3 regions of the Microbulbifer sp. ABF4_107 genome follow, and region 2 is predicted to be linked to each of the others. Evidence: predicted binding sites of a transcription regulator. Region 2 holds the regulator's gene; each other region holds the start of a gene.
The links. The regulator PhoB, encoded in region 2, activates phosphate uptake and scavenging genes when phosphate is short. The targets are predictions, from matches to a motif close to TGTCATAAANNTGTAACA.
Positions count from the first base shown of each region.

Region 1: the regulator PhoB is predicted to act here: its motif matches at 2,256-2,273, upstream of ACYX4K_RS11735 (ethylbenzene dehydrogenase-related protein).
Region 3: the regulator PhoB is predicted to act here: its motif matches at 1,477-1,494, upstream of ACYX4K_RS07315 (DUF6471 domain-containing protein).

Region 1 covers NZ_CM149983.1:2,862,125-2,868,448, forward strand. Annotated here, with positions in the region: gene ACYX4K_RS11730 (TonB-dependent siderophore receptor) at 38-2,131, opposite strand; gene ACYX4K_RS11735 (ethylbenzene dehydrogenase-related protein) at 2,320-3,990, shown strand; gene ACYX4K_RS11740 (Lcl C-terminal domain-containing protein) at 3,987-4,682, shown strand; gene ACYX4K_RS11745 (DNRLRE domain-containing protein) at 4,770-6,324, shown strand, end outside.
Region 2 covers NZ_CM149983.1:3,773,801-3,780,124, forward strand. Annotated here, with positions in the region: gene yaaA (peroxide stress protein YaaA) at 1-762, shown strand, start outside; gene ACYX4K_RS15470 (DUF938 domain-containing protein) at 781-1,395, shown strand; gene ACYX4K_RS15475 (hypothetical protein) at 1,463-1,825, shown strand; gene phoR (phosphate regulon sensor histidine kinase PhoR) at 1,902-3,221, opposite strand; gene phoB (phosphate regulon transcriptional regulator PhoB) at 3,520-4,224, opposite strand; gene ubiA (4-hydroxybenzoate octaprenyltransferase) at 4,355-5,254, opposite strand; gene ACYX4K_RS15495 (chorismate--pyruvate lyase family protein) at 5,282-5,857, opposite strand; gene ACYX4K_RS15500 (dicarboxylate/amino acid:cation symporter) at 6,202-6,324, shown strand, end outside.
Region 3 covers NZ_CM149983.1:1,770,543-1,776,866, forward strand. Annotated here, with positions in the region: gene ACYX4K_RS07300 (potassium channel family protein) at 1-227, opposite strand, end outside; gene ACYX4K_RS07305 (PspA/IM30 family protein) at 300-995, opposite strand; gene ACYX4K_RS07310 (DUF2170 family protein) at 992-1,396, opposite strand; gene ACYX4K_RS07315 (DUF6471 domain-containing protein) at 1,530-1,832, shown strand; gene ACYX4K_RS07320 (DEAD/DEAH box helicase) at 1,877-4,867, opposite strand; gene ACYX4K_RS07325 (hypothetical protein) at 5,063-6,324, opposite strand, start outside.

The DNA.
Region 1 (6,324 bases), 910 kb from region 2:
GGCTTTTTTTAACTCCCCTGACGGCGATGGTTCGATATCAGAAGCTGTACTGGAACGATACCTGACCGTGACGCGGCGCACCGTAGATGGCACCGTAGGCCAGACCTTCCACGTACTTCTCGTCGAACAGGTTGTTGATGTTGAATCGAACAGTCGCGGACTCGCTCACTTCATAAGACGCGAAGGCGCCCGCGCGGAAGAAGGCGTCCTGCTCGGCGTAGCTACCGATAATATCGGACTGCCAGCGACCGTTCACACCCACTCGCAGCTGCGGCACGGTATCCAGGCGAGTATCAAAACGTACCAGGGCGGTGGTGCGCGGTACCCATTCGTAGATGTCATTGCCGTCCGGGCCAGTCAGGTCCAGATGGGTCAGACCCACTGTCAGGTTCGCGTTGTCGGTTACCTGGCCGACCGCTTCGATCTCAAAACCCTCGGACTTCACGTCTTTTGGGGCATACCAGGAAGTGCCATCTATCTGGCCTGCGTAAGTCGCCAGGCCCTGCTGCTCTGCACTGAATACCGCAGCAGTGGTCAACAGGCGGCTGTCGAACCACTCGGCCTTGACCCCGGCTTCCATATTCACGCCCTTCATCGGGTCCAGATAGACACGGTTGATATCGGTCTGGTCCTGATTCTGGAAAATATCGGAGTAGGAAACGTAGCCGAGAATATTGTCGGTGAAGTCGTAGGTCAGCCCCATATACGGGCTGGTCTCTTCGGTATCCGGGTAGTAGGTCTGGGATACACCACCGCCGTAAATAGAGCTACCTTCGCGCGCCAGCTTGATGGAATTCACCCCCACGATCGCATTGAGCGCATCGGTAATGCTCAGGCGTGCCGCAGCGTAGAGACGGGTCAGTTCCTGCTCACCGGCGGATGCAGGGGACATCTCACCCCATGTGGGCTCCGGATAATCCTTTCCACCATTCGGAATGGGAAGCGGAAGAAACATTTGCTCGTCCGGAGCCGGCGCAGAACTAGAAGCGGTCTCCTTCATTGAATGGCTGATTCCGGCAATCAGGGTGTGCTCCTGACCAAAGGCATTGAATGCGCCGGTCAGGTTCGCGTCCAGCAGATCGTTGGTGCTGTCGGTGGCTCCGCGATACGGCCAGCCTACCGGTCCGGTGCCGTCTTCATTGATGTAGCTACCCCACGCGTAGAGAAGCTTGGATTGAGTTTCGTTCTCGTGCCGGTTGTAGGTGAACTTGGCCTCCCAGCCCTCGGGCAGCTGGTGGGTATATTCAACAAACGCGGTTTTGGATTCGGTATCCCAGTAGGCCCAGTCGGCGGCGGTGGAAGTGGAGGTATCGAAGTCCGCCATGCTGCCGTCTGCGCGGAACAGAATCAATGAGCCCCACATCGGGGAATCCTGCTTGTCATCGCGAATGGTCACACCGGCAGTCAGTACACCGTTGGTGCCGATCTGGCCGTCCACTACACCGTACAGAGACATCTTCTCATCGTGCTGGTCACGGATGTGAGAGTCCTTGTCTTCGTAAGCAACAACCACACGGCCGGCCCAGCTGCCATCTTCGGTCAGCACCTGGTTGTAGTCTGCTGCGGCACGTTTGTAGCCGTAGGAGCCGCCACGGAAATCGACGATGCCACCGGTTTCATTGGTCGGGCGCTTGCGCACATAGTTGATGGTGCCGGAGGCGTTGCCCACACCGGTCAGCAGGCCGTTGGCGCCGCGGATCAGCTCAATCTTTTCAAACAGGAAGGTATCCAGCTGGCCAACTACAGTACCGAAGTCGTTGGTCATACCGAGGCCGTCGACCTGGGTAAGCTGGATCTCGAAGCCACGGGAGTTATAGGTAGCGCGGTTGGTTTCGTACTGATCAACGTTGACACCGGTGCTCAGCTCCAGGGCGTCATTGGCGCCGGTCACGCCGAAGTCTTCCATGGTGCGCTGATCGACGATGCTGATGGACTGAGGAGTATCCTTGATGGCCAGCGCCAGGCCGGTGGCACCGCGGCTTACGCGCTTTTCGCGCACGCCAACTACGGTCATCTCTTCAATGGCGGTTGCACTCGCCTCACTTTCCCCTTCAGCGGCGATGGCGCTATTGGCTGCGGCCAGTGCGACAGCCAGCAGAGAGCTGGCGAATATACGTGGATTTGATTGCATTATTGAGCCCCCAGGAACTACCCCTTGAATTTGGAACGGGAGTCTAATGAACCGCAACCCGTAATGCAATGAATTCTCATTTAGATTTTATCGTGAAAAGTCATTTGGTGTTCTGACCGGCCAGTGTCATTGAATTGCCATCTGGCCTGTTTAGTCTGCCGCCCTTTGAGAGCCGGACGGGAGAGGACGTGGCCGACAATCGCAAAAGCCTGCGCTGGATTCTGCTGCACGGAGCTGCCGGCGTTGCGGTGCTGTGCAGCCTGCTGAGTGGATTGCGCATTGCCAGTCTCTCTCGCCCGGAAGTCGCCCGATTTGAAGAGCTGCTCCCCCAGGGGCAAGTGATCGGACTGCACTTCCTTAGCGCAGTGGCGGTCACCCTGGTCGCCATCCTTTATGTCGCCCACCGCTTGCTGGCCGCCTATCGCGCGCGCGATTGCCGAACCTCAACCTCTGCCACGACCCGGCGCTGGCCGGGCTGGCAGCGGGCGATTATCCGCGCGGGATACCCGGTTCTGCTGTTGTCGCTGGGGAGCGGCTGGCTGCTGTTTGCGGGCGCGGCGGGTGTGGCGGGTGTGGAGTGGAGCCTGCGCGACTGGCACTACCTGGGTGCCATCGGGATGCTCGCGTATATCGCGCTACACGCCGGGCTCTACCTGGTGCGCTGGGGCCGAAAGTCCCTAGTGCGAATTTGCCTTCCCCAGGCAGGGCAGCGATCTCCCGGGCGCCTGCTCGTCGGCGGCGGACTAGTCACCGCCACCCTGCTGATGCTTTTAAGTGGCTGGCTGCTAACTCACGGCCAGAGCCAGGTCCCGCTGCCGGTCGCGCAGATTCCACTTATCGACCCCGATCATTCCCCCATCGAGATCGACGGTCGCGCCGATGAACCCCAGTGGCAGCGGGCAATGCCAATCACGGTTTACACCGACGGCGGTGCCAACTTCGATGACGGCGCCACCGAGGTCACCCTGCGGGCACTTACCAACGGCGAAGAATTTTTTCTGTCCGCCCGCTGGCGGGATGCCACCCGCAGCCTGGTGCACCTGCCACTGCTGAAAACAGAAAATGGCTGGGAGGTGCAGCAACAGGGTTTCCACAATTTCGATGAAACCCGCCACTACGAAGACAAATTTGCCGTGCTGCTGTCCTCCAGCTGCGCTTTCGGCGCTGCCGGCACTGCGCACCTGGGGCGCAAACCGCTATCCGAGCGCCCGGCCAACTGGCATGGCAAGGGTTACCACTACAGCAGTGACGGGCAACTGCACGACCTTTGGCACTGGAAGGCGGTGCGCACCAACGACATGTATCTCGCCGACGACAACTTTATCGGCCCGCCGGATCAGGTGCGCCCGGGAGAGCGCCGCTATACCGCCGGTTACCAGCAAGACGGCAAGGAGTCCGGTGCTTACGTGATGAACTGGCAGTGGTACAAGCCCAGCATCATAGTACCCAAACGCCTGCCCATAGATCCGGTGCAACTGGCAGCGCTGCAAACAGGCCAAAATAAACACGACAGTAAATACCAAAACGAAAAAGCGGAGTGGGTAATCCCCTGGTTTGACTACCAGCCCTACTCCGCCGCGCAGGACGCGCGCTATCCGGCCGGCACGGTCATGCCGTCGGTGATGTACAACTCCAATCGCTTTGAAGGGGACCGCGCCGATGTGCGTGCCCGCGGCGTATGGAAAGATGGCTACTGGCATCTGGAAATTGCGCGCAAGCGGATTACCGGCTCCACGCTGGACGTGCCGATTGCCGATGGCACCTGCCTGTGGGTCTCGGCCTTCGATCACTCGCAGATTGCTCACACCCGCCACACCCGTGCGATCCGCCTGCAATTTTTCGAGGAGCCGGCGCGATGAAAGTCTGGCAACGCTCGCTTGTGCTTTTTTTACTGTCGGCCGGTGTGCTGCTTACGGCAGCGCTGCATCAACCGGAAGATCCCGTACCGGTTCCATACCATTTCACAAAAATAGATTCCTCTGGTGTACCGCTACCTAACTGGGCAGGCCCCTGGTCCTGCGTGTGCGACAGTCGCAGTAGTCTTTTGTGGGAAGTGAAAACCGACAGTGAAAATATTCACGATGGCCTTTGGACCTACTCCTGGTATCGGGAACAGGTCCACCAGAGCGAGGGGCTCATTACAGTATCCACTTCCGCTTCGAGAAAACAGACGGCGATTGGCACACCCAACAATGGCGACTGCTATTTCGAAGAAGAACGCTGCGATACCGCCGACCTGATCCGGCGCACCCGCGAAGAGACGTTGTGTGGTGCACAGGACTGGCGACTGCCCACCGCTGGTGAACTGCAAACCCTGGTCTACACAGACGCAAAAGCCGGCCAGCCCACCATCGATACCGCCTTCTTTCCAAAAACCAAACGCGGTGATTATTGGACTTCCGAACAAGATGGTTCATTACAAACCGTTTACAACTATTTAAAGTCCGGCGCGGTGGCGGTCAGTTTCGTGGATGGGCAGTCCATCACAATTCCACACCGCAATGCGGCGTTTGTGCGCCTCGTCTCCGGGAATTCAAAAAGCTGTCACTAATCCCCCTGCACACTGCCCGCGCTGTATTTTTTCGTTCTTCTGATTTCCATTTATTTTCTTTCTATAAAAACCTGGACAGGAAAACCCATGAAACAGTTTCTGGGAAGTAACTCTATTCGCCTGGCTGGCTCCGCGAGCCTGCTGATGGCCCTGTGTGCGGCAGACGCCAGTGCCGCCACCAAACATTACCGCCTGGTATGGGACACCGACGGCCGCACCAGCGCCGTGATCGGCTTTTCTCCCGATGGCAGCAGCTCCAATCCTTACGTGAGCTACGGCTACTCCACCAACGAGGGAAGCTGGACCAGCGCCGGCGTGGATGCCAGCTACACCTTTGATGGCAGTATCGACAGCAGTTTTGTACGCCTGGAAAATCTTTCCGCCGATTCCGATGTATTCTTCCGCGTATGTGACCAGGATGGCTGTGGCGATCGTTTCTGGTTCAAGACTGCCCCCAACGATAACTCCCCCTTTGTAGTCATTGCTGGCGGTGACACCCGCACCGGTCACACCAACCGTCGCCAGGGCAACCAGCTGCTGGCAAAAATTCGCCCACTCGCAGTGATGCACGGCGGTGACTTCACCGATGCCAACAGCGCCTCTCAGATGAATGCCTATCTCGACGATTGGGAGCTCACCTATTCCAGTGACCAGATCGACGGTTTGAGCTACAAGCGCATCTATCCACTGATCCCCACTCACGGCAACCACGAAGACGACAACTACTCGACCCTGTGTCAGGTGTTCGGAGCCGACTTCAATACTGACGGCAACTGCAACCCCAGCGACACCTACGGTGCCGTGCAGATTTCTCCGCTGCTGCGCGTATACACACTCAACAGCCAGTTTAAAAACAGCGGCTGGTCTTCCTACGCCAGCGCCCAGAACAACTGGCTGCAGAGCGATCTCGCCAGCTACGGCAGCAGCGCCCAGTGGCGCTTTGCCCAGTACCACAAACCCATGTTCCCCCACTACACCGGCAAATCAGAAAATCAAATTCTGCACACCTGGTGGGCACAGGATTTTTACGATTACGCGGTGAATCTGGTAGTGGAATCCGACACCCACATGACCAAGCTCACCCAGGCCGTTGAGCCCAGCGGTAACGGTTTTACCACCGCGTCCAATGGCGGCACCATTTATGTGGGTGAAGGCAGCTGGGGGGCGCCGGCGCGCTCCGCCAACGACCCCAAATCCTGGACCATCGATCTCGCCAGTATTCAGCAGTTCAAGGTGATTCAGGTAAGTCCGAGTGAACTGACCGTGCGCACTGCTCAATTCAATACCTCCGCCAGCAGCCTGAGCCGCGCCGACCGCGCCGCCGATCCACTGGCACTGCCCGCCAACGTCAACTGGTGGAGTGCCAACCAGGTGGGCGAAGCCATGACCCTGGTGCGCAATGGCAGCAATCGCAGTGTGATCAGCGGCGGTTCGTCCAGCAGTTCATCAAGCAGTTCCTCTGGCGGCTCCTCCAGCGGCGGCTCCGGCGCCATTGCCATGGCGGTCACCGACGATGTATTTGTCACCGCAAACCAGACCGGCACCAATTACGATGGCAGCAACGAAGGCCTGCTGGCAGATGGCGCCGACTCGGCCTACGGGCAGATGATGACCCTGTTGAAATTCGACCTGGACGAAGTCG
Region 2 (6,324 bases):
CCCGCAAAAACCCTCGATTTTGATAGTGAAATCCCCGCACTGGACACCACCCAGCCGGATTTTCTCAAGGAGTCCGCGGCGCTGATCAAGGAGCTGAAGGCCCTGAGTCCGCAGGATATCTCGAGTCTGATGAAGATCTCGGACAAGCTGGGGGTTCTGAACTACGACCGCTTCCACAGCTGGAAGCGCCCGTTCACCGACAACAATGCCCGCCCTGCCCTGCTCGCTTTCAAGGGCGATGTGTATACCGGACTCGAAGCGGAAACCCTGGGCAAGCGGGATTTTGCCTTTGCGCAAAAGCACCTGCGCATGCTTTCCGGCCTCTACGGCCTGCTGCGCCCCCTGGACTTGATGCAGCCCTATCGGCTGGAGATGGGCACTAAGTTTGCCAACAGCGGCGGCAAGAACCTGTATGAATTCTGGGATGGCAAGATTACCGAGGCCCTGAATACTCAGCTGCAGGCACTCAAGAGCAAGGAGCTGGTGAACCTGGCCTCCAACGAGTACTTCAAATCCGTGCAGAAAAAGAAACTGCAGGGGGAAATTATTACCCCGCATTTCAAGGACTGGAAAAACGGCCAGTACAAGATGATCAGTTTCTTCGCCAAAAAAGCCCGCGGCATGATGAGCCGCTGGGCCATCGACAACCGGGTAAAGAGGGCCGAGCAGCTGAAAGACTTTGATGTTGCCGGTTACACTTTCAGCGAAGAGCATTCCCATGGCAACGACTGGGTGTTCCTGCGCGACGAACAGCCGGCCTGACGAGGGCGGCAGGACAGCATGACGGATAGCGAACTACCAGACGCGCCCTCCACCGCGCGCAATCGCGAACCCATTTGCGACCAGCTGCAACGCCTGCTGGCCGCAAGCGGTCATGTGCTGGAAATCGGCAGTGGCACCGGCCAGCACGCGGTGTACTTCGCCCCGCGCCTGCCCCATCTCACCTGGCAGACCTCCGAGCGCCCGCAGAACCTGCACGAGGTGCAGGCCTGGCTCGGCAACCGCCCCGCGGCCAACCTGCCGGTACCGGTTGCGCTCGATGTGACCGGCGACTGGCCCGAATTGCGGGTGGACACGGTGTTTACCGCCAATACACTGCATATTATGCCGGCCGTCGCAGTGGACACGTTTTTCCATAAACTGCCGCGGGTATTGCAGCCCGGTGGTCAGTTAATCGTATACGGCCCGGTGAAAATCGCCGGCGAGTATATTGGTCCCGGCAATGCGGGTTTTGATGTGTGGCTGAAAGAGCAGGACCCACTGCGCGGGATTCGCGATCTGGAGTGGCTGGATCAGCTGGCGGCAGCCCAGGGGCTGCAGCGAATCGAAAACAATTACCTGCCTGCCAACAACCAGTTGTTGGTGTGGCAAATGAGTGAGAACCGCACTTTGTAGGACCCTGCAGGGAGGCTCCTACAGCGGGCGTTAAAAACGAACAATCGCAGGACAAGGAAACATCACTATGCCCCCATGGTTAGAAACCGCCCTCGCTATCTTCGCCGCTGTTGCTGCCGTGTTTTTCTTCGGTAAATATCGCGAATACGCTGCTGCATTGCACGAATCCGAGCGCATGAAGCACAAGCTGTCCAAGGACCTGGACCGCTACCGGGATGTACCCCAGCTGCGTGCCCTGCGCGACGGGCTTTTGGGCGAACGCAATCTGCCGGTGGATGACGAGGGCCGCGAACATATCCTGATCCGCGACAGCGCGCGCAAGCTGGTGCATATCACCGTGGAAAAGCGCAAATCGGAGGGGGTATCCCCGGATGCTCCAGTGCAGTACACCGCCGCGGGAGAGTCCCGGCAGCTGCAAGAGCTGGAGTAATCGTTGAAGTCTTTCCATGCTGGAAACGAAAAAGCCCCTCTCGGGGCTTTTTTTATAGCAGTCAGTTTTGTAGCCGTCAGCTAGTGGCGGTGCTGGCCTGGGTGAGCTTCTGCCGGGGGAAATTCAGGGTAAAGGTACTGCCGCGGCCGGGTACACTGGTTACGTTCATGTTGGCGCTGTGGCGTAACAGCACATGCTTGACGATCGCCAGACCCAGACCGGTGCCGCCGCTCTCGCGGGAGCGACCGGCGTCCACCCGGTAAAAGCGCTCCGTCAGACGCGGAATATGCACCGGGTCGATACCGATACCGGAATCCTTCACCGAAAAATGCCCACCGCTGGCATCCATGCGCCAGCGCAGTTCAATCGGTCCGCCATCCGGGCTGTACTTCACCGCATTAAACGCCAGGTTGGCAAAGGCGCTGTGCAGCTCACCGGCGTCCCCGGTAATCGTGCAGTCCTCATCGCAGGCCACAGAAATCTCATGCCGCTCACCGCTCAGTGAGCGGGCTTCGCCAGCCACCCGTTCCATCAGCTCGCGCACCGACACCCGGTCGCGCCCACTGTCGCGCTCGGATGTCTCCAGCCGCGCCAGCAACAGCAGATCGTTTACCAGACCGGTCATACGCACCGTCTGCTCACTCATCTGCCCCAGGGGCCTGTCCCAATTGCGCGGCGCCTGGCCACTCATCTGCAGCGTCTCCAGGTAACCCGCGATCACCGTCAGCGGTGTGCGCAGCTCGTGAGAAACATTCGCCACAAAATCCCGCCGCATCTGCTCCAGGTTATGCAGCCGGGTAATATCCCGCACAATCACCAGCGCTTCATCCTGACCGAAGCGCGTAACTTCCACCTGCAGAATCCGCGAATCATCCCCCGGCGCCGGCAGCGTAATCGGCTGCTGATTCGCCCGCTTGCCGCCGCTCATTCGCTCGTACATATGCTCGACAAAACGCGGGTCGCGCACAAAGTTGACCAACGGCTGGCCCGCATCGTCCGGCTGTAAACGCAACATTTGCCCGGCGGCAGGGTTCCACCACGCCAGATTGCCATCGTCCTCCAGCGCCACAATACCCTCGCGCAATGCACTGGTACTGTCCTGCACCCGCCGCAGCATCGCGTGGAGCTTCTGCTTCTCTTTGCGGTGGCGGCGCTGCATGCGGTAGAAATCGTCGGTGATATCCCCCCACACACCAAAATTCGTCGGCGCCGGGCCGCGGCGGCCGTTGGCGAGCCAGCGGTCAAATTGATTTTGTTGCCACAGCAACCAGAAAACATAGGCGGCAAGACCAGCGCACAGCGCCAGCCACCAGTGGCCGCTGGCAAAACCGAGAATGGTGGTGCCGAGGGCGATAATGATAAAGCGGGAAAACTCGCCAATACTGCGATCGAGCATGATGGTTTGGCCATCTTGTTTCAGGTAGGTAAACCCGGTAATAGGAAAAACTACCGAGGTTCTAAGCGAAGGTCGAGTGCCGGGTAGGCGTTTTTGAAAGCGTCGGCGACAGGGATGTCGCCGACGCAGCGTACAGGGAAGTATTCACAGCGGTTTAGCTGAGCACATCCGTGTGCTCAGCCCTACGGGCAGCTAAAGCTGCTGAAAATTGTTCCCGACAATTTTTTCAAAAACTTTTACCTGGTGCTCGGCCGCCACAGGACTCGCTACGGAGCCCTCTACAATTCTTGGGTGTAGGTTACACCCTTTCCGCGGTCTGTACAGAAAAGCGGTAGCCGGTGCCGCGCACGGTCTGGATGTAGCGCTCGTGGCCATCCACCGTCAGGGCCTTGCGCAGGCGACGGATGTGAACATCCACGGTGCGCTCTTCCACATACACGTTGCCACCCCACACATGGTCCAGCAACTGGGTGCGGGTATAAGCGCGCTCCTGATGGCTCAGGAAAAACGTCAGCAGGCGGAACTCGGTTGGACCCATATCCACCGGATTGCCATTGATCGTCACCCGGTGGCTGATCGGATCCAGCACCAGGCCACCCGCCGTCAGCGGCTCCTCCGGCGTGCTCGGGCCCGCGCGGCGCAACACCGCCTTCAGGCGTGCAACCAGCTCGCGCGGTGAAAACGGCTTGGTAATGTAATCGTCCGCACCGGTCTCCAGACCCTTGATCTTGTGATCTTCCTCACCCTTGGCAGTGAGCATGATGATCGGCAGAGAAGAAGTCAGCTCATCCCGCTTCAGGCGACGGGCCAACTCAACCCCGGAAACATCCGGCAGCATCCAGTCCAGCAGAATCAGATCCGGTTTCTCATCAATGACCAGCGCGTGGGCCGCCTGGGCATTTTCCGCCTCAAGACAACGGTAATCCGCCATCTCCAGTGCTACCCGTAACATATCCCGCACCGGGGCTTCGTCGTCGACTATGAGGATCGTCTTGCTGTGCATCTGCCTGCCATACCCTAACTGAAGTGATTGTCATTTAACTGACTATTCTAGAGTGGCCATTTAACGTCACTTTAGTGACAAAAATATGACAGCCGTACGGGAAGCGCGGCTTGCGGGTCGGTGTCTGCGCTTAATTCCACAGGTAGTGGGAAAATATGCCTGCAAACAGCGCCATACCCACCCAATTATTGTTCAGGAATGCCCTGAAGCAGGCTTCTCGTTGCCGTGCGCGAATCAGCCACTGCTGGTAGCAAAACAGCCCGGCAGCTACCGCAACACCGCCGTAATACAGGGGGCCCATATCCGCGCGCCCTCCCAGCATCAACAGAGCCAGGATCACCATGCCCTGCAGGCAGCCGGTCATCACCCGGTCCATGTCGCCGAACAGGATGGCAGTGGACTTCACCCCGATCTTCAGGTCGTCGTCCCGGTCCACCATGGCATAAAAGGTATCGTAGGCCACGGTCCACAGCAGGTTGGCGGTAAACAGCACCCAGGCCACCGCCGGTACCTCATCGGTGACCGCGGCAAATGCCATGGGGATTCCCATACTGAACGCCGCACCCAGCACCACCTGGGGCAGATGGGTGTAGCGTTTGGCAAAGGGATAACAGAAGGCCAGCGCCAGCGCCGGCAGCGACAGCAGAATGGTCAGCTTGTTGGTGGTGAGCACCAGTAAAAATGCCAGCAGCATCAGGCCGGCGAACAGCATCAGTGCGCCTTTCGGGGTGGCGGCGCCGGTGGCGAGGGGGCGCTGGTTGGTGCGCTTTACGTGGCCGTCGATGTTGCGGTCGGCGAAGTCGTTGATGGCACAGCCGGCGGCGCGGGTGAGAATCACACCCAGGGTAAACACTACAAACAGGTGCAGCCCCGGCCAGCCCTTTGCGGCAATCCACAGCGCGGCCCAGGTGGGCCAGAGCAACAGCAGCGAGCCGATGGGCCTGTCCAGCCGGGCCAGTTGCCAATAGGGCTGGATACTGGGCCAGTGCTGCGCGAAGCGCTGCTGGACTTGTTGGCGAATGGCTTGCATGGCAGTTCCCGTATTCTTCCTGTCTCTTCAGATCATTGGCGGTTTGTGGGGATTGAACCCGCTGAGGAAGGTCTCTGCAACCAGCAGGGGTTTGTCGTGCAGCCAGAAGGTGGAGCGGCGGCCCCAGGCGTGGGTTTCGCTCTGGTCCAGTTCCGCCAGCTGGCACTGGGAATTGCGCTTTAGCTGATTGAGGACGATGGGGCCACGGCGGATGTCCGGCTGGCTGAACAGGAGTTCGCCGAGGGGGCGGTTGTCGAGGCTGCGCAGGTAGCGGGATTTGCCGGCGAGGGTGCGCTCGGGAAGGACGCTGCGGGCGTAAACCCAGGGCTGGGTGTCGCTGCCGTAGAGCAGGACTTCGCGGATCAGGGCGCGGTTGCGCTCTTTGAGGTTGAGGGCGCGGCGCTCTTCGAGGTTGGGTGTGTGCCAGCCCTGGTTGAGTATTTGTACGCTAAACTCGCCGTGGCTCAGGTGTTTGAGGGCGGCGGTGAGGGACCCTTTGTGTTGCAGCCAGGGCAGGAGGTGGTCCGGCGGGGTGTGGCCGTGCAAGCTTTCGAGGGGTTGTGGGTGCCAGTCGCCGATGGCCTCAAAGGGGGAGTGGTACAACGCAGACTCCGCGCGGGGTTATGCTGGTTTGAATTAACCGCATTGTACCTGAGGCGGACACGAGGGGAACTCGCTTTGCCCCTTGGGGGTGGGGTGGATATAGTGACGCACTGCCTTTACCCAGTTAAGAGGCTCTGAACAAACCCGGTGGCGGTGGCGCTACCGGGCACAGTCTTGTGAGACACGCCGTGAACCCATCCATGGGGGCTCTGCAAAAACATCCTGTTTTTGAAGGTCTCACAAGACTGTACCCGGTATCACCACCTTCGCCCGAATATAATTAGCGCTGAAAAACGATCAGAAAATCTGCCATTTGAAAGGTGGATGCAAAAACAGGACGGACCATGGGGCTTACCAAAAAAATCGTACTGGCCATGATCACGGGGATCTTGCTTGGCCTGTTGTTCAATGTACTCAACTCCAGTCAGGTGTTGGGTGCGACGGTTACCGGATTTATCAACAATTAC
Region 3 (6,324 bases), 2.0 Mb from region 2:
AAGCCCACCCGGGTTACGATCATCGCAAACAGGCTGAGTCCGAGGGGAATCACCCACAGGCTTACGGCCACTTTGCCCCACACAGTTGTGGGAGAAAAATCCCCGTAACCCACGGTGGACGCGGTAACCACCAGCCAATAGAAGAAGTTTTCCGGTGCGACAATGTCCGCCTCGCCTGCCAGTGACAACAGCAGATAACTGCCGATCACATAGGTTGCGGTGGTCACGAGAACGGTGGTGATACTGGCCCTAATAAAAAGCGACGCCAAAAGGCGTCGCACTTTATAGATCAACATGGTTTAGGCCTGGGTGCGTTTAGCCAGCAGCTGTGCCAGTTTATCGCTACCGCTAACCTGTCCGCCCGGGGTGATGCCCGCGGACTTCAGCTTGGCGTCCAGGCTGGAGCCACTTTCTTCGGTAGCCAGCTCTTCCGCCGCTTCCAGCTCTGCAGCGCGTTGCTGCTGCTTGGCCTTGATGCGCTCCATGCTGTCCAGCGCAGTTTTCACTTTGCTGTTGGCACCCATATGGCGGCTGGAAACCGCAACCTGGGCCTTCTGCACAGATTCCGTCGCTTTGATCTGATCGATCTGCTGCTCCATGCGACGCACATTGGCCTTCGCCTTGGAGATATTGCTCTTCAGCGTGATTTCGGAACTTTTGAAGCCCTGCAGAATGCTCTGTTCGGTTTCCAGCTGGGTTTCCAGCTCGGCAACACGCTCGGCACACTCAATGGCCAGCGCCTCGTCGCCCTTCTCGCTCGCGGCAATGGCGTGGTTGGTGTAGTTGTCTACATCCGCCTGCAGCGCCTTGGCCTTGTTCTCCGCCAGCTTGCGCTTGGCCATGATCTTGGTCAGGTTTTCGTCACAGGCTTTCAGCTCACTTTTCGCTTCGCGCAGTTCCTGATCGAGGATACGCAGAGACTGGCTGTCAGCAATCGCTTCAGTACCTTCGTTTACAGCGCCGCGCAGTGCGGTCCAGATTTTACTCAGGCTCATGCTACACCCTCCAATTCAAATTGCGCGGAATACAGGTCCAGGAAATCGCCCACATTGCCAAACAGGGTTTCCACCTCTTCGATCACCACTTCGTCTTTGCTGGACACAGAAAGTGCACCAAAGGCTACGTAATAGTCATTGCCACCAATGCTCTTTATCGCCACGGTGGTCAGCGGTACCAGCTGGTGTGTCTGCAGGATCAGCCGGTTCAGGGCCGCTTCGTCTTCTACCTGGCTGACGGGGAACAGGATGCTCTCCACCACAATCTGCCGCTCGCCTACATAAATAAAGGCATCTACACCCTCATCGTTAGAGACGCTCAGACAGTCGCCCTCCGCCTCGACCACCCAGTCGGGGTGATTTTCGGCCAATTGGCGCAGGTTTTCGTTGTTCCAGGTCATTTCAACTCCCTTGCACATGTGGAATATGAGTCACAAATATAACAGTAAATTTTTGATGGTCAACGGGTATCGGGCACTTTTGTTGCAAATAAACCACATACGGCTATCATGCGTAACAAATAGAGAGAGTACCATGGACCAGAAGCAAAGCCTCGAAAACCACCGCGCCCTGAGCCCCTACAAGCAGGCCATCGCCCGCTACGTCCGCGCCGCCATGGCCCTGAAAGGCGTGCGCTACAACGATCTTGCCAGCGCCCTTTCCAACAAAGGCATCGCCGTCACCCCGGAAAACCTGCGCAGCAAAGTCAGCAAGTGCATGTTCTCCGCCGACTTATTGGTGGCCATCCTCGACGTCCTCGACGCCGACGAAAAAGCGTTGCCGGATATTCTCAGGCAAACACGGGAATTGCAAAGCCAAGATGCTGACCAAGGGTGACTGCGCAGACAAGCAGCACCATGGTACAGATCGCAACACTCCGCTCACCGGCGGATAGCGGACTCCGCTTCGAGCGACGGCTGTTCGGTGACACAGGGGTTATTCCTGTTCAGAAAACCGTGTATTAACTCCAGACATCGCTCACGATCCGACTGCCATTGACTATGTGGCAACGGGAAAAGTGGCACTCCAGCCCGATGCAAGGCGTGGTATATGGACAGGTCCAGGTAATCACAGAAAGTACCGGGGTACCCTGTCAGGTCGATACCAAAATATTGACCATCGCGCTCACACAGCACGTCGACGACCTGTCCGGCCACGGTATAACCAACCCAGCATTGAACCCCCTGCTCCTCCAGAACCTCGCGCACTTCCGCGGCGAACCCACAAGCACCCTGACTCGCTCCCGCGTGATCATTCCGATGATCATGGGCAAGATAGTGCGCGAATAAATTACCATCGCTCAGAGCGCCTTTCTCGATAGAGCGAATAATCAGCTGCCGTTTCCGCGCGCGGGTAACAGCCACATTAAACATATCCGGCCGATTCAAATAGGCTCCCGCACGCGCGCTCACCGGGTCTATGGCAATCGACAACAGCATGAAATCTCGCTCCTCCCCCTGAAAGCCGTATGGGGTGGCAACCCGCAGGGACATTCGAGATATTTCCTGCGCACTAAATGCCTTGCGAATTTCCGTATCCAAATACTCTGCCTGGTCCCGAAACGGAGACAACACCCCCACCGATGGCATTGTGGGTAAATGCGCGTATTGATTCAGGTGTGCGCGCAATTCTGTCACAACCTCATCACGCTCCCGAGAGTTTCTACCACTGGCACTGCGCACACCGTCGACCAGACGAAAAGACAGGCCTGCATCATCTAACGCGCCAGGGCGCGACTGCATGATTTTTAGGCGGCCACCATAGAAGCGCGCATTACTGAAGCTGATCAGATCGGGCTTGCTGCGATAATGTTCATCGAGCATAGAAATCGCTGACTGCTTCCCGATCACATCGGAAGCGAGATCCAGCAGTGAGTGCTCCCGATAACTGAATTTGGAAGGTGGACCGCCGCTTTCTTCCATAACATCGTTCCAGATGCCCGCCTGCATTTTTCGCGATAAAAATGAAACATGTCGCAACTGCTTTCCATCACCGACGATCACCGCGCGCTGGCCCCGCTGCAGAGCTGGCAACGCACTGGCAATGTCGCACTGGGTGGCTTCGTCAAAGATCACCAGATCAAACATATCCGGGATGTTCGGCAAGGTATCGCTTACCTCATCCAAACACACCAGCCAGATCGGGTATGCCTCCAGAACCGCGCTGAAATCCAGCGCTGCAAACCGCTCCGCCTGCCGTTTGGAGGTCCGCGAACGGAGCGCCTGGTTGAACAACGACAAAGTAGACCGCTTTGTTTCGAGCAAATGTGCCAGGCATTCATTACGTGCGGTGTTCAAGTATGCTTTGGCAGCAGTTTCAAACTGTCTCCGGCTTTCACCTATTGTTTTCTGAAGATCCCATAGCGGCGCAATTTCAGATTTTGCCCCGGTACACGCACGCGCTATTTTTCCGGAAAATCTTCGCCACAAACCCAGCAAGCCCTTTGGGCGCGGCACCGCAGACATCTGCAGTGAACGCACAAACTGGCGCTCGACCCGGTCCAGCTGTCTGCGACGGTTCGCCAGATTTTGTTGCACCTCTGCCAGAGAACTCTCATCTGCCGGCAACCCCTCTTTCAGCAAGCTATCCAAGTGCGATTTCAACCCACGAGAAAGACCTTCGCTACCCGCACTCACAACACCCGCCTGCAAGCCAAAGGTATCGGCTAACTTCTGTCCGACAACGTCCACAGCATGCCGGGTTTTCGAAACAATCAGTACAGACTCGCCCTGTAGCACCCGGTCGATAGCCATAGCCGCGATGGTGTAGCTCTTTCCCGTTCCTGGCGGCCCGGATACGAGGCTCAACGTACTTTTTGCTGCACTCTCGAGTGCATGCGCTTGTGTTTCAGACAGCAGGACCGGCAATGACATTGGCGTGCTGACCGATCGCGTCTTGGATCGAGATTTCACAGTGGATGGTGTTTGACCCAGAAGCTCAACAACCGGATTGGAGTGTCGGTCAGCCTCAGCCAGAGCGGCAAGCTCGTGCAATACTCCCCGCACACCGCGAGAGCGATCGGCAAGTACCAGACAAGTTGCCGAACTGATCTTCAGCGCACTCCCGGAAAGTCTGCGCTTCAGCACATCCTCTCCCTGTAATTTGGGCCAGCGCCCCAGTTCCTCAAGGTCACCGAGCACGCTATAGCGTTTCAGCCACTGGCCGATTGCCGTGATCAGGCTGCTCGTCATGGGCCACTGCACCTGCGGAAATTGATCTATCGCAGATGCATCCACATCCGGCTTCAACAGATTGCGCAGCAGGGGCAGATTGATCCTCGCATCACTCGCATCCGCTTCAATAAAGAGGTCTTCATCCGTAATGAAAGCAACCGGCACATAGATCAGCGGCGCGCAAATTTTGCGCTGTCGGCTGAGCCCGGTCGCATTCGCCACACTGCCAGAAATCAAAAAGGTCCCGTACACCAGGCGGCGCTCCCGGCGATAGCTGTCCGCCAGTGCAGCGAGCTGCTCCGCCGCCTGCCCGACCACAGGAATACGATGCAGATCGCCACACCCGAGCGCATCCTCACCGTCGAGATACATCCTGCGGTTTGCGGGCAACTTGGTGATATTGGACAGGGCGAGGTCATAGCTGTCCGCCCGATAACAGCGGCGGAAGTATTCGGTGAGAGGGCGGAGGGGATAGGACATCGAGCTAGCCAGCGAATAAACGTACCAATATTGTATTCGTGAATTACCGGCGAGAATAGCGTACGAGCAGTGACTCTGTGTGCCCGAACTTCCATCAACAGCTGCGGGAGCTGTCCCACTCCCGCGCTGCTTTTCTGGTTTGTTGCTTGCTGTCAAAGCGGTCGGCGGACTTGGCCCGGGTATGGGCGCCGCCTTTGCGTAACAGCGGGTTTTGCGCAACCGGATTGCCCGGGCTGCGCGCTTCCGAAGCTAGTGGTCCATGCGGAAAGTTCGGTAACTAAGGAGCACAGCCAAAGTGTTCAGATCAAGGCGAGAAAGCGCAGGAATAGTGGTTCTATTTCAAGCTTTCTTAACGCAGAGCTGGACACTTTGGCGAAGCGAACAGTTACACAACTTTCCGCATGGACCACTAAGCTACAGCGTGCACCCTGAAACAACGCCAGTAACATTATCCTCATCTTCCATGCGCATCATGCGCGCCACCTTTTCCCCAGCATCCAACCCATGGTGAGTCACCACCAGGTCGGAACGTTCCTCATCCCATGAGCGCACCAAATCGCAGTCTGCTGCCCGCTCATCCACAAACACTTTCTCTACAGCCACCTTGGAAAGTTGTGACCAATCTTCAACTTTTGCGCCCCATAGAAGCAGGCGACCATGAATATTGGTAAATTTCGGCAGCCCATCCAAGGTCCCACCGGTAAACTTCAGTTCGGAAACACTCTTTGGTAATGGTGCCTTAGCCATATCCACCATATTGAAATTGTTTATCTCAATATCCGTCAGATTCGTAAGCTGGAATAGCTCCGTTAACGCAAGAGGAGATTCTTCATGGGCTGTGCATGAAATCTTCTCGATCTCCTCCACAAAACGGAAACCCTTGTCCGAGGCAATGCTATCAATACATTTGGCGAGACCCGCATTATCAAAATTTAATGACGTCACCGGTGTGTAACCGACGCGGGTTACATCCACCGCCAACTGGTACTCGCTGTACTTATCGGCCACCGTACCGGTAATACGAAAGGTAAAGGGCTTGGTGAGATCACTGCGATACGGCTCAGGCAATACCACCTCGAGCCCCTCATTAATCGTCACCCCATCACTCAATTGGACGCCCTCCAGATCCGAGATACCTTCAACATCGGTTGGCAAAAGTCGATTGATCCAAATGGGTTTCAATGGAAGTACACTCTTCGATTTTGTGTACTTTTCTACTGTCAGATCGCCCGCAGACCGATGATCAAAATCGCCGCTTTCTGAATCACTACTCTCCGCGGATTTCGAATGCTCGTTGAGCTCGGACTTTGTCATCCCCATCGCCGCTGGCACTTTACAGACCTTGAACATCTCCACCATATTGCTCATGCCGGCCGCAAAGGATTTTGGGGTAGCATTGAGTGCAACAATAATCGCGCCGCCCTCTTCCAAGTCTGCACCCTTCAGCTGGCGCAATGCACTCGCAATCTGGCGCTTTTCGGCGATCGCCGTCTTCAGGTTATCGGCAATTTCCGGGTGGTAGCACGGCGAATCCTGATCCAGCTGCGCAAACAGCGACTCAAGTTCCTGCTGATATTGAGTGGCCAGTGCCAGTGCACTATCCATGTTTCCCGCCAACTTGTCGTACACGCCCGACTCTACTGCGGCTTTGGCACTACCGGTTTCACTCACAGTGC